DNA from 2 places in the Senegalia sp. (in: firmicutes) genome. Region 2 is predicted to be linked to the other one. Evidence: riboswitches for the same ligand, from Rfam matches in the RefSeq annotation. Region 2 holds a riboswitch; the other holds the start of a gene.
The links. A riboswitch is a leader RNA that binds a small molecule or an ion and turns the genes downstream of it on or off. The one in region 2 is predicted to bind S-adenosylmethionine.
Positions count from the first base shown of each region.

Region 1: it holds a riboswitch for S-adenosylmethionine, as region 2 does, so the genes downstream of both, ACTHUW_RS04335 (methionine ABC transporter ATP-binding protein) here and tnpA (IS200/IS605 family transposase) in region 2, are expected to answer to the same signal.

Region 1 is NZ_JBQCYD010000011.1:7,887-15,544, reverse strand. Features, by position in the region: gene ACTHUW_RS04350 (ABC transporter ATP-binding protein) at 1-1,585, opposite strand, end outside; gene ACTHUW_RS04345 (ABC transporter ATP-binding protein) at 1,607-3,397, opposite strand; gene ACTHUW_RS04340 (regulatory protein RecX) at 3,420-4,046, opposite strand; SAM riboswitch class I at 4,169-4,273, shown strand; gene ACTHUW_RS04335 (methionine ABC transporter ATP-binding protein) at 4,351-5,373, shown strand; gene ACTHUW_RS04330 (methionine ABC transporter permease) at 5,357-6,010, shown strand; partial or broken gene ACTHUW_RS04325 (MetQ/NlpA family ABC transporter substrate-binding protein) at 6,023-6,824, shown strand; gene ACTHUW_RS04320 (family 1 encapsulin nanocompartment shell protein) at 6,867-7,652, opposite strand.
Region 2 is NZ_JBQCYD010000009.1:47,002-54,659, reverse strand. Features, by position in the region: gene ACTHUW_RS03815 (hypothetical protein) at 1-57, shown strand, start outside; gene ACTHUW_RS03810 (hypothetical protein) at 75-728, opposite strand; gene ACTHUW_RS03805 (aspartyl-phosphate phosphatase Spo0E family protein) at 927-1,112, shown strand; tRNA gene ACTHUW_RS03800 (tRNA-Pro) at 1,147-1,223, opposite strand; gene ACTHUW_RS03795 (COG2426 family protein) at 1,425-1,895, shown strand; SAM riboswitch class I at 1,957-2,053, shown strand; gene tnpA (IS200/IS605 family transposase) at 2,221-2,625, shown strand; gene ACTHUW_RS03785 (RNA-guided endonuclease TnpB family protein) at 2,627-3,838, shown strand; gene metK (methionine adenosyltransferase) at 4,058-5,242, shown strand; gene ACTHUW_RS03775 (hypothetical protein) at 5,372-5,593, shown strand; gene ACTHUW_RS03770 (RNA polymerase sigma factor) at 5,775-6,332, shown strand; gene ACTHUW_RS03765 (DUF1659 domain-containing protein) at 6,388-6,612, shown strand; gene ACTHUW_RS03760 (DUF2922 domain-containing protein) at 6,644-6,859, shown strand; gene ACTHUW_RS03755 (YvrJ family protein) at 6,914-7,069, shown strand; gene ACTHUW_RS03750 (hypothetical protein) at 7,315-7,658, shown strand, end outside.

The sequences.
Region 1 (7,658 bases), on a different contig from region 2:
CAATAGAAGAAGTAGCTTCATCTAAAACAAATAATGAGGGGTTTGAAACTATAGCTCTTGCAAATGATATAAGTTGTTTTTGACCAGTTGATAACTTTCCTCCACCTTCGCCTACTTGTGTATTATATCCATTCTCTAATCCCTTTATAAATTCATGTGCATTTACTTTTTTAGATGCACTTATTGCCTCATCATCACTAGCATTTTTAGATCCATATTTTATATTTTCTAATATAGTACCACTAAATAAATGTGGACTTTGAAGGACGTATCCTATATTTGAATGTAGCCATGATAATGATCTTTCTTTATAATCTATACCATCTATTAATATACTACCTTCAGTTGGTTCATAAAACCTACAAACTAAATTAACAATTGTGCTCTTACCTGATCCTGTTTCTCCTACTAATGCTATAGTTTCTCCAGAATCTATCTTTAAATTAAACTTTTCTAATACCTTTTCTCCACTTTGATATTGAAATGAAACATTTTGAAATTCAATATCACCTTTAATCTCTTCCCAATTTTCATATCGAGGATTTAATATATCCCCATATTTTAAAATCACTTCTTCACTATCTCTTATATCAGGCTCCATTTCTACTAAAGATAATATTCTTTCAGCTGAAGCTTGAGCTGATTGTAATTCAGAAAAAACTCTTGCAAGTTCTCTTACTGGCTCAAAAAATAAAGTTGTATATGATAAAAAGGCTACAAAGGTTCCATAGCTTATATTTCCTATCATTACTCCCTTTCCACCAAACCAAAGCGCAAGACCAGTTCCAATACTCCCAAGAGTTAAAACTATAGGTAAGAATAAAGATGAAAATATAGCTGCTCTTATAGAAACAAATCTCATGTTTATAGTTAGATTTGTAAATTCTTTTAAATTTTCATTTTCTCTAACTAATGATTTTGTGGTTTTAGCACCAGATATTCCTTCACTAAATGCTCCAGTAATCTGAGAATTTATTTTTCTTACATCTCTATAAGAATTTAATATCTTTTTTTGAAAATATATACTTAAAAGAGCAAGTATTGGAACCACTGATAAAGTAATAAGTGCTAATTTGAAATTCAAAAAAAACAAAACTATAGCTACACCTATCATAAATGTAAGACCCCAAGCTGAATCTACAATTCCCCAACTTATAGTTTCTCCAAGTCTTCTAACATCAGATGTCATTCTAGCCATTATCCATCCTATTGGTGTTTTATCATAATATGTAAAAGATAGCTCTTGAAGTTTTTTAAATCCTAATTTCCTTATATCATATTGTATGCCCATTTCAACTTTCCCAGCTATAGCAATAAATGCCCATACATTTAAGACTTGTATTACTATCAATATTAAGTATATAAATGAAAATCTAATTAGGCCATCAGTATTTCCTGGTACCACATAATCATCTATAGCAATTCTTGTCATGAGAGGGAATATTATATCAATTGCTGCTACACTTAACATTATTAAAATCAATATATATAAGTTTTTTTTATAATTTTTCATATATTTAAAAATTCTTTTCCAAATTCCTAAATTTAAGTTTTTGCTATATTCTTTCTCTGTAAATCCTGTCATATTAGCACCCCAATTCTTTTATTATTTTTGTTTTGTATTTATTCCACTTTGAATATTAAATACTCTTTTATATAAACCTTCTCTTTCTAATAATTCCAAATGTGTACCTGATTCCACTATTTTTCCATCTTCTAATATTATAATCTTATCAGCTTCAGATACTGTAGTAATTCTATGTGATATTATAAATGTAGTAATGTTTTTTTTCCTTGAAATTAAAGCTCTTCTTATTGCTAGATCAGTTTCTGTATCTACTGCACTTAAGGAATCATCAAATACTAGTATTGGACTATTGTTTATAATAGTTCTTGCTATAGCGATTCTTTGCTTTTGTCCACCTGATAAAGTAACACCCTTTTCACCTACTGTTGTGTCATAGCCTTTGTTAAATCCTAATATAACATTGTGAATAGCTGCAATTCTAGCAGATTCTCTTATATCATTATCTTTAGCCTTTAAATTTGATATACCTATATTTTCCTTTATACTTCTTGAAAATAAAAAAGGTTCTTGTAGTACTAATCCTACATTTTTTCTCATCCATCTTTTTTTTATGTTTTTAAGTTCAATACCGTCTATCTTTATAGAACCTGAATCATAATCATATAATCTGGCAAGCAAATGAACTAAAGAAGATTTACCAGAGCCAGTTTTACCCATTATAGCTACAGTTTCTCCTCTTTTAACTTCAAAAGATATATTTTTTAATATTTTTTCTCCATCTTCATAGCTAAATGATACATTTTTAAATTCGATATTCCCTTCTATTTCAGGTGTTAATTCTCCTTCTTCTTCTTTTTCGATTGGATTATCTAGTACTTCACCTATTCTCTCTAAGGAAACTAATGATTTACCTAAATCAGTTAATATCCTACCTAATTGTCTAACTGGCCATAAAAGCATACCTTCATATGTAGTAAATACAACTAAGGTACCAAGACTTATATCTCCTAAAACAGTCCAATAAACTCCTAAAACTAAGACTAATCCAATTTGAATTAAACTTAATAAATCAGATAAGGCCCAATATCCTGCTAAAAGTTTTATAAGTTTATAAGTTAAATATCTATATCTTTCATTTTTTTCTTCAAATTTATCAATCTCAAACTTTTCTTTAGAAAAAGCTCTTACAACCCTAACACCATTTAAATTTTCCTGTAAAACTGTAGATAATTCTGCTTCAGATTCATCAGATAATCTAAATATTTTTTTAACCTTTAAAAAGAACACTACTGAAAATGCAAATATAATTGGTACAACAGCCATAGATACAAGAGCCATCTTAATATTTAATGAGAACATTATTATAGAAATAAACAAAATCATAAATACAGCTCTTCCAATTTCTACAAATTGTATGGCTAGAAATTTTCTAATTGTATCTATATCAGATGTAGATCTTTGAATAAGGTCTCCAGTTTCAGCCCTTACATGATAAGTATATGGTAAGTTTTGAATATGGTCATATAACTTTTCTCTTATATTTTTGGAAATAGATTCAGCGGCAGTATTTGACCACTTTCCTTTTGTATATAAAAATATACCTTGAATTATTGTAAGAATTATAAGTATTAATGCTAATATCCATAAGTTATTCTCAAATACTTCTATACCACCAATGTTTTCTATAATATTCTTTATAATATCAGGTGCCTCTATATCTTTATCTCCAATTACAGAGTCAATAGAAAACTTTAATACTAATGGATTTATAATAGATGCAAATGTAGCAAGCCCTATACTAACAATCGCAGCTAAGTATAATAATTTACTCCCCTTCATAAATTTCCATAATAATTTTAATTCTTTCAAATTTATTTCACCTCATTATGATTTATTTCATTACTTTATCTATAGCTTTTTTTACAATATCATATTCAAAACCTTTATATGATAAATGATTTGCAAGTTTTCCATATACTTTTCTTTTGTCTTCATCTTTTATGAGCCTTATCTTTTTTTGTGCTAATTTTATTGCATTTTCTAATTCTAAATCCCTATCTTCTAATTTGTTTAATTCTTCTTTAGCAACTTCTTTATCTATCCCCTTTTTTAATAAATCATAATATATTTTCTTGCTTCCAAAATGTTTTAAATTTCTTTTATCCTTTATTATACTTTCAGCTAATTTTTCATCATTTATCAAATTATATTCACTTAAATCAACCAATACCTTTTCAATAATATTATCATCAAAATCATATTTGCTTAATTTATATCTTAAATTTTTTTCGCTTTGTGGTGCTCCATTTATTATTTGAAATGCTTTGTTTTTACATTTTATAATATCTTCTTTTACTATCATTTCATCTAATATAGATTTTTCTATTGTCTTTCCAGGATATAAATTAAGTCCAAAACTAATTTCTTTTAATGTGGTTTTAAAGTATTCTCCATCTATATAAATATGAACTCTCTCATTATTTTTTATAGCATCTTTAATATCTGTTATTTTAGGCATGTAATCAACTCCTCTTCTATCTTAATTCTATTATGACACAAGGTTATTAGAAAAAAAAGAAAATTCACTATTGACATATGATAAATATAGATATATAATTTAAAACAATATGAATATCGAAACTCTTATCAAGAGAGGTGGAGGGACTGGCCCGATGAAACCCAGCAACCAATGCATGATGCATAAGGTGCTAATTCCAGCAGCATATATATGCTGAAAGATGAGGGAGGAAAAAAATCCTCTTTCTAAGAGGATTTTTTTTATTACAAAAAAATAATTGTTAGAATTGAAATGGGGTCTAAAAATGATAAAAATAAGAAATTTATATAAAGAATATAAATCTAAAAATAAAAATGTATTAGCACTTAAAAATGTGAGTTTAAATATAGAAAGTGGAGAGATCTATGGAGTTATTGGCTTAAGTGGTGCAGGAAAATCAACACTTATAAGAACTATAAACAGGCTAGAAAATGTTGATAGTGGAAATATTTATATTGATAATGTAGACATAACTACATTAGATAAAAAGAATTTATTAAATACAAGAAAGAATATTGGAATGATTTTTCAACATTTCGATTTATTGAACTCAAAAAATGTCTTTAATAATATAGCCTTTCCTCTCCAAATTTCCAAAATGAATAAAGATCAGATCTCTAAAAGAGTAGATGATTTATTAGAACTTGTAGGTCTTAGTGATAAAAAGCTTGCTTATCCATCTCAATTAAGTGGTGGACAAAAACAAAGAGTAGCTATAGCACGTGCTCTTGCAAATAAACCAAATCTTTTATTATCAGATGAAGCTACATCAGCACTAGATCCAGAAACTACTAAATCAATCCTGGAACTTTTAAAAAAATTACAAAAAACATTAAATCTTACAATTATAATGATAACTCATGAAATGGAAGTAGTAAAAAGAACTTGTGATAAAGTGGCTGTTATGGAAAATGGAGAAATTGTAGAAAAAGGTAATGTTGATGAAGTTTTTTTAAATCCCAAATCCAATACTACAAAAAGTTTTATAGAATCTATGCATAATGATGATATTTCTGAATTAGATATTATAAATACAGAAAATAGCAAATTATTAAAACTTACATTTATAGGAGATTCTTCTAAAAAACCTATTATATCAACACTTATTAAAAACTATAATATAGATATTAATATTTTATCAGGTAATATAGATAAATTAATAAGTACAAATGTTGGTAATCTAAGCATTCAAATTACTGGTGATTTAGATGAAATTAATAAAAGTATAGATTTTTTAAATAATAATAATGTGAAAGCAGAGGTGATAAGAAATGAAAGAAATAATTGATCTTATTTATGATCCAATTTTAGAAACTTTATTTATGGTGTCTTTATCTACTATATTTGGTTTTATACTTGGATTTCCAATTGGAATAATATTATTTATTACCGGCAAGAATGGACTTTTAGAAAGTTTGAAAATAAATAATATATTAGATTTTCTAGTCAATATTGGTAGATCATTTCCCTTTATAATATTGATGTTGATATTATCTCCATTATCCAAACTTATTGTAGGTACGTCTATAGGTAACACTGCAACAATTGTTCCATTATCAATTGCAGCAGCACCCTTTGTAGCTAGGATTGTAGAATCTGCTTTGAAAGAAGTAAATTATGGCGTGATTGAAGCATCTCTATCAATGGGGGCAACTACCATGCAAATAATATTTAAGGTTTTAATACCAGAAGCGCTGCCATCATTAGTTCTTGGTATGACTTTAACTATTATAAATTTAATAGGATACTCAGCTATAGCAGGAGCAATAGGAGCTGGAGGTCTTGGATATTTAGCAATAAGATATGGTTATTATGGTTTTGACCTACAAGTGATGTTTATTGCTGTTATAGCCATTATAATATTGGTTCAAGTAGTTCAATCTTTAGGTAACAAAATAGCATTTAAATTATTAGAAAATCGTTAGGAGTGTGTTAAAATGAAAAAATTGTTAATCGTATTATCTCTAGTAGCACTAATATTTGTAGGTTGTGGTAATGATTCAGAAGAAAGTTCTGATAAGAACATTTTAAAGGTAGGAGCAACTCCCATACCACATTCAGAATTATTAAAGCAAGTAAAAGAAAAACTTGCTGATGATGGAATAACTTTAGAAATAGTTGAATTTACTGATTATGTTAAGCCTAATTTAGCCCTTAATGATGAAGAATTAGATGCAAACTTTTTTCAACATAGTCCTTATTTAGAAGACTTCAATGATATAAAATGATGCAGATCTAATATCACTTGCAAAAATTCATGTAGAACCATTAGGCCTATATTCAAATAAATATAAAGATGTTAAAACAATAGAAAAAGGTAGTAGTATAGCTATCCCAAATGATCCTACCAATGGGGGTCGTGCTCTTTTACTTTTAGAAAATGAAGGCATAATAAAAATAGACAAAGATGCTGGACTACTTGCAACAGAAAAGGATATAGTGGATAATCCTATGGAATTAGACTTTAAAGCTCTTGAAGCAGCTCAAATACCAAGATCACTTGATGATGTTGATTTGGCTATTATAAACGGTAATTATGCCCTAGAAGCTGATTTAACCCCTACAGAAGATGCTATATTAATAGAAGGAAAAGATTCTCCTTATGCAAATGTAATAGCTATAAGAAGTGAAGATAAAGATAATGAAAACTTAAAAGCTTTAGCCAGTGCTCTTCAATCTGAAGAAATAAAGGAATTTATAAAAGAAAATTATGATGGTGGTGTAGTTCCTGCATATTAAAAAGACTCCCTAGGGAGTCTTTTTATATTTAATCTAGATATATTATACTGTAAATTCTATAATTATGTCTGGATCTAATACTCTAAAAGTAAATGATTCAGTCATAAAGAATCTAACCTTTTCATTATCACTACTTTGATAACCTATAGATAAATCTTTTCCTATAGTCATTTCTAAATCTTCATGATCAAATGGAACTAAAAATGCTCCCTTTACTACGTGAGAATATATAACTTCCATTCCTAATAAATCTTCTAATCTCTTAATTAATGGATATCCCATGCAATTTGCATTTATTCTCTCATAAGCTTCTTCACCTACTACAAGTGCATAAGGCTTGCTTGTAAAAGATCTATTAAGTTTTATTATAGCCTTAGATACCGACTTAATTATATCATCTCCACTATTTCCAAAACTCATTTTTTCTTGTCCTGAAGCCTCTGTAAGACCTTCAATCATGCCATTTCTAAAACCATTATATATAGCCTTATCTTCAAATAATGCTATTTTTTTAGCTGCTTCTTCAAGATTATCTAACTCAATATCTTTTGCTCCTCTTTCTAAATTATCCATTTCCCATCTATTTAACTCAAATTCTACTCTGGATTCTATAAGAGGCTTTACTTTATATATACCTGCGCATACATCTTCTTCACCTTCTATTGTTTCTAAACGGCCTTCAGATATTGCGTTATATTCTAGTCCTTTAGGTCCACTTACATTAACTACTTTTCTTGCAGATAAATAATTTGAAAGTACTTCTTTTGCTCTATCATCAATTTCTTCCCACATTGCTTCAGATATAGGTGCTAAATTTCTTTTTAACATATAAAA
Region 2 (7,658 bases):
CTTAGTAAAATAAAGAATATAAAAGAAGTTTTAATAGAAGAAAAAGCATATTATTAAGGGACTATTAGTCCCTCTTATTTTGTGAAATCACCTAATATATCATTTAAAGATATTATCTCTTCTTCTTTTAATTTATCTTTAAGTAAATCATGGATTTCCTTTTGCTCATCAGAAGTTATTCCATTATCTAATATTTTTATTAATTTTAATCCATTTAGAGTTCCCAATTTGTCTATTATTTTACTAAGTTTTGCCTTATCTTCTTTAGATAAATTTGATTTTACTTGATCTATATTTAAATCCTTTATATTATTACTAGATAGTCTTTTTTCAAATTGATCTAATTTTGCTCTTTTTATGCCTTCATTTAATTCATATATGAGAAACCTTTGAGTGTCTTCATCATAATTAGTATTAATTTCTATGTTAGATAATATTGCATGTTTTTTTGCCATGATTTGATTAGAAAAAACTTCTGATTTAATGGTTGAGTTTTGTTTTTTATTTTCTTCAACTGTTCTTATTTCTTTTGTATGGTCATTATTTTTTTCATTTATTTCTTCTGGTTTAACTTCCTTAAGTTCTTCTGGTAATTTTATTGTGTGTATTTGTTTGTAATAAATATTATTATTTTTAGCTAATTCTTTTTTATCATAGATAATCAAATAAACAGAAATAAATGTAAGAAATAATATGATAAAGATATAAAAAGTTCTTTTTATTTTCATAAATACATTCCTCCAATCTATATATAATTATTTCCTTAATAAAGGAATATATACTTTAAATATAAATTGAGGGATAAATTGTAACCGAGTTGTAATAATAAGCATAGTTTAAATCTATAAAAATGGGTATCAATAAAATAGAGAAAAATGGGATGGTATAAATATATTTATACAATGAAAATCTAAAGGGGGGCTTATATGGCTTTATCACTTAGTAGTAAAAAGAACAAGAATTGGTTAAATGAGGAAATAGAAATGTTAAGAAAGAAACTTCACAAGGCCATACTTAATAACCAAAATAGAGAAATAATTTTGAAATTAAGTCAAGATTTGGACGAGCTAATAAGCTTATATCATAATGAAAATAAAAAACAAGAAAAATAAAAAAGGATAAATCATATGATTTATCCTTTTCCTATGGTCGGGGTGGCAGGATTTGAACCCGCGGCCCTCTGGTCCCAAACCAGATGCGCTACCAAACTGCGCTACACCCCGCTAACTGACTACTACCTTATTATAGTAAATTTTTATCAATTTGAAAAGGCTTAAAAAACTTGAAAAAAGCTTATTTGGACTGAAAAAGATATAATTTGCTCTATATTCTTAAGATTTTCTTAATATATCATTAAAATACTTTAAAACAACATATATATAATGTATAATAATAGAGATTAAAGTTTGAAGGAGAATATTATGTTGGAATTTATTGAATTACTTAAAAGCGAATTAGCAGTTGTAATAGTAGGAGCTACTCCTATATTTGAACTGAGGGGAGCTATACCTCTTGGAATTAGTCTGGGTTTTACTCCCATCCAAAGCACTATATTATCAATATTTGGAAATATCTTACCAGTGCCATTTTTATTATTATTACTTAGACCAATATTTACCTTTCTAAGGAAGTTTAAAAAGTTTGATAAAATGATAAATTGGTTAGAAAATAGAACCCTTAGAAGAAGTAAGAAAATGAAGAAATATACCTTATTAGGCTTATATTTACTGGTAGCAATACCTCTTCCTACAACGGGAGCTTATACTGGATCTCTTGCTGCAACACTTTTTAATATGAGATTTAAATTTGCCTTTCCCACAATAGTAGCAGGAGTAGTTACAGCAGGATTTATAATGTATTTATTAAGTTCAGTGGGAGTAATGGTACTTGAGTAAAGTTATTGACTAATAATTATTCTTATGTTAATATTTATGTATCAACTGAATAATTCTTGATACCTTATCAAGAGTGGTGGAGGGAGAGGCCCTATGAAACCCGGCAACCGATAAAACGGTGCTAATTCCTACAAAGTTTAGACTTTGGAAGATGAGGAAAACATATAGCAAATATATGCCTCTTCTTTTTGAAGATTAAACATTGCTCGCATTCTTCTGTTTTCAAACAGGAGTTAGAGCAATTTTTTTGTTTTTTATAAAAACTTTTACTATTATCTCATAAAATATGATATAATATATGTATAAGAATAAATAAGGTGGTTACCTGATGCAACTTAAAACAAATCGTAATAGTGTATACCAGATAGGCTATCATTTAATTTGGTGTACTAAATATAGAAAAGAGATACTAGAAGGACAAATTGATTTATATTTAAAAGAAGTTCTTTATAATATATCAAAAGATAATAATTTTGACATTATAAAAATGGAAACAGACAAAGATCATGTTCATTTATTTATAGAAGCAACACCGAATAATGCAATACCCGATATGGTAAAAGCACTTAAAGGAGTATCTGCTAGATGGTTATTTAAAAAGTTCCCTGAAATAAAAAAGGAGTTATATGGAGGACATATGTGGAATCCATCATATTATGTAGGAACTGTAGGTAATATATCAGAAGAAACGGTTAAAAAATATATAGAATCTCAGAAAAAGAAGGGATAATATGTTTAGAAAGAAAGATGAGAATAAATCTAAAATATTAAATAAAGCTTATAGATTTAAAATTCATCCTAATGAAACACAAAAAATACAAATAAATAAAACTTTTGGCTGTGTTAGATTTGTGTATAATTACTTTTTAAACGAGAGAAAAAATATATACAAATATACTAGAGTTAGCATGTCTCTTACTGATTGTAATAATGACTGTAACAAGTTAAAGAAAGAAAAAGAATATTATTTTTTAAAAGAAGTAGATAAGTTTGCTCTAACCAATGCTTTAATAGATTTAAATAATGCTTATACCAACTTTTTTAGAGAAATTAAAAAAGGAAATAAAAACTGGGGTTATCCTAAGTTTAAGTCTAAGAGAAATGAGAAACACTCATACACTACAAATATTACAAACGGAAATATAAAAGTGGATTTTGTGACTAGTAGAATTCAGTTACCCAAGTTAGGAAAAGTGAAGTTTAATAGAAATAGTAGAGAAGATATTAAAGGAGATATAAAAAGAGCTACAATAACTAAATACAATGATGAGACTTATTATGTATCAATAATTACAGAAATAAAATTAGAAAAAGAATTAAAGTCTAAAGAAAAGTATACTAAAGAAGAAATAGAAAACCTAATAGAAAATAATAAAATAAAAGCTTTCGATCTAGGTATAAAACACTTTGCAATATCTAGTGAAGGAATAAAAATAGAAAATCCTAGAATCTATATTAAAGCTCAAAATAAACTAAGAAAACTAAATAAGAAATTAGCGCGACAACAAAAAAGCTCGAAGAGCTATAATGAAACATTAATTAAAATATCAAAGATGCATAGAAAGATAGCAAATTGTAGAAAAGACTTCTTACATAAGTTATCGACTAAGATAATAAACGAAAACCAAGTTATTGTTTTAGAAGACTTAAATGTATGTGGAATGTTTAAAAACAAGAAATTATCCAAACAAATTAATGATGTGGGCTGGGGTTATTTTAAGACGTTTCTAAAGTATAAGGCAAGATGGCATAATAAAACAGTTATATTAATAGATAGGTTCTATCCTTCAAGCAAGACTTGCTCTTGTTGTAAAAAGAAAAATACCATGCTTACTTTGTCAGATAGGAAATGGATTTGTCCTAACTGTAAGACAGAATTAGATAGGGATGAGAATGCTGCAATAAATATATTAGAAGAAGGAATTAGGTTACTTACAGCTTAATTTGGATATGTAACACATCCCTCCCGGACTGGGGATGTAAAAGGCTGTCAGAGAAGAGTTCCATTAGCTCAATCTCTTAAGGAGACTATGTAAGACCTAATTATTAGGCAGAAGTCGGTGAAACAGCAAGCTTAAGTAATGATTTTGAGGTTTCTAACAGAATCCTCTGAATTCATTCAGGGGTGGTTCAAGAGGTTTTTTTAATAGGAGGAGAAAAAAATGAGAAAATGGCTATTTACATCAGAGTCCGTTACTGAAGGACATCCTGATAAAATGTGTGACCAAATATCTGATTCAATATTAGATGAAATATTAAAAGATGATCCACATGCAAGAGTTGCATGTGAAACTACTGTTACTACTGGGCTTGTACTTGTGGCTGGTGAAATAACTACAACTACTTATGTAGATATTCCAAAGGTAGTCAGAAAGACAATTGAAGAAATAGGATATACTCGTGCAAAATACGGCTTTGATGCTGAAACATGTTCTGTACTTACTGCTATTGATGAGCAATCACCTGATATTGCTATGGGTGTAAATGAATCTTTAGAAAAGAGGACAGGTGGAAATGATACTGACCTTCCAGATACTGGTGCAGGAGATCAAGGTATTATGTTTGGATTTGCTTGTGATGAAACAGAGGAACTTATGCCACTTCCTATTTCACTTGCACATAAACTAGCTAGAAGATTATCTGAAGTTAGAAAAAGTGGAAGACTTGATTATCTTCGTCCAGATGGAAAGACGCAAGTTACTGTAGAATACTTAGGTGATAAGCCAGTAAAGGTTGATACTATAGTAATCTCAACTCAACATCATCCAGATATAGACATGAAAACTATTGAAAGAGATTTGAGGGAATTTGTAATAAGGGAAATAGTACCAGCAGAATTATTGGATAATGAAACTAAATACTATATCAATCCAACAGGTAGATTTGTAATAGGGGGACCTCAAGGAGATACTGGTCTTACTGGTAGAAAGATAATAGTAGATACTTATGGAGGATATTCACGCCATGGTGGTGGAGCATTTTCAGGAAAGGATCCTACAAAGGTAGATAGATCAGCATCATATGCAGCAAGATATGTAGCTAAAAATATCGTAGCATCAGGACTTGCAAACAAATGTGAAGTACAACTTGCATATGCAATAGGAGTAGCTGAGCCTGTATCTATTATGGTAGATACTTTTGGCACTGGAAAAATAGATGAAGAAAAAATAGAAAAGTTAATAAGAAAGAACTTTGATCTTCGTCCTGCAGCTATTATAAGGGATTTGGATTTACAAAGACCAATCTATAAAGAAGTTGCAGCCTATGGTCATTTTGGTAGGACCGATATAGATTTACCATGGGAAAAGCTAGATAAGGTAGAAATATTAAAAAAAGAATTAAAATAAGTAACCAAAATTAAAGCTAAGACATATAATATATTAGAAACCAAGTATCATTGTAGAGGTGAGAAAATGGTTATTTATATATTATATGTCTTTATTTATGTCTTTTTTATATATGGGGTATTAGAATTTTTGAAAAATGTCTATATAGGTTTTAATATACCAAAAAAATCTCGCCCTATAAAACTACTTATAGAAGATGATAGAGATTTGGAATTTATACTTTTAAACATAAAAAATCAATTTAGCCCCATTACACTTTTTATTGATCATGAAAATCAGGAAATTATAGACATGATAAGAGTCTTAGAAAATGACTATGATATAGTCATAGAAAATATAAGAAATATTTAAGATTCATGTAAGTTTAAATAGAAATCCCCTAAAAGCCTGCTTGAGAACATGAGTTCTCTTGTGGGCTTCTTTTATTTGCCTAGACTTTGATCAAGTCACGATTCGTAAAGCTAATCAAAAGAATATATTATCTATTTAACCGGTAATAAGGACTCGTGCACAGGTCAATAAGAGGTAGAAAATGTATAAGGAAATTGATGAATTACTAGTAAGGGCAAAATCAGGAGAAAGGAAAGCAAAATCTATAATATTAGAAAAGTACAAGCCACTCATACTTTCACAAATGAAGAAATATTATTTTGATGCAAATGAAGTAGATGATTTAATATCTGAAGGCTATGAAGTTATATTAAAGGGAATAGATAAATTTGATAGTGGTAGAAATGTTTATTTTTCTGGATATTTAAAGACTATATTAAGATATCATTATTTAGATAGGTTAAAGGCAAAAAAATACACTAGTTCACTTGATAAAAATATGGGTGATAGTGGTGACATAAGTCTACTTGATTTATTAGAAGCAGATGTGGATTTAGAAAATGAATATATATTAAAGGAATTAAATGAACAATTGATAGAAAAAATAGAAAAACTATCAAAAAGACAAAAAGAAGTTATAATACTCTATTATCTAGAAGAGTTAAGTGTATCCGATATTTCAAAGCGATTAGGAGTTACCTATAGGACTATTATAAACACAAAAGTAAATGCCATAGAAAAATTAAAAAAATTAATATAGTACATTTTTGATCTTCCTTCTATATTTAAAGTGTAGGGAGAAGGAGGTGATAATGATGGCAGTAAATTCAAAAATAAACTCATCAAAAGTTAAATTAGAGCTTCAAAATGGTTTGGATGAATATGGTAAGGATATCTTAAAGTCTAAAACTCTATCTCAAGTCAAAGTTGATTCAAGTGATGAAAATATCTATGACAGCATGCTAGTATTTACAGGTTTACAGCAATTACCATTAGTAGCTGTAAAGAGAATTGATGAAAAAGAAATAGAAATGGCATAGTTGATTAGAAATTTAAAATGGAGGTGAAAAGATGAGTAAAAAACTAGAGCTTATATTTAAAAATCAAATGGATAGAATTAGTAGAATATCAGTGGATGAACCAAGGGAAGATCTGACAGAACTTGAAATAACAGAGGCAATGAATGCTTTGATTGAAAAAAATATATTCAAAACTTCAGGAGGGGATTTAAAAACAATATCTGGAGCTAGAATAATCACAACACAAGTAGAAGAATTAGAAGTTTAAGATAAAAGGGTAGGCACAGCCTATCCTTTTTTAAAATAAGGAAAGGAGGATAAAATGGAAATCATATTCACACAAATTGCTAATTTGGGTTTTCCTATAGTAGTATCAATATTTCTTCTAGTTAGAATAGAAAGTAAATTAACTGATATCACTTCTAGTATAAATAAACTCACAAAAGCAATAATATCAAACCTAGGAGAGGAAGCCTGATGGCTTCCTCTTTTTTGTATATCCCTTCAGTATTTTTTGCTCCTATTACAAATCCAGAAAATGCAATTAAAATTAATAATAAAAAGAACAATAATATCATCAAAGTATTTTTAATATAAAACACTCCTTATAATCTGTCTTAGTATTATTGTCCCTATATTAAAAATATTTATACAAAAATAAGAAATACTATTTACACGAATGTTTGTTCGATGTATAATAAATTTAATAGGAGGAATAGAGTCATGAAAAATTTAGAAAAAATGCAAATAAACAAAATAATTGCTATACTACCAGTTTATTTAGACATCCAGGGGAATTCTACAAGAATAATTTTAGAAGACAGCGAAGATATTTTCATATATTCAAGGGTAAACAGGGTCATGAAAAATATAGCAGGATATTATAGTTTGGATTTGAGAAAATTAAGAGATGAATATGGAAAAATTATAGAAAGTAAAAACATGGTACCAATACCACTTACAAAAAGAGATATATTTATACCAATAAAACTTAGAAAACCCATATCAAAAAATGATGGCTCAGTAGGATATTTTAATCTGAAATATATTGATGATGTAATAGAAAA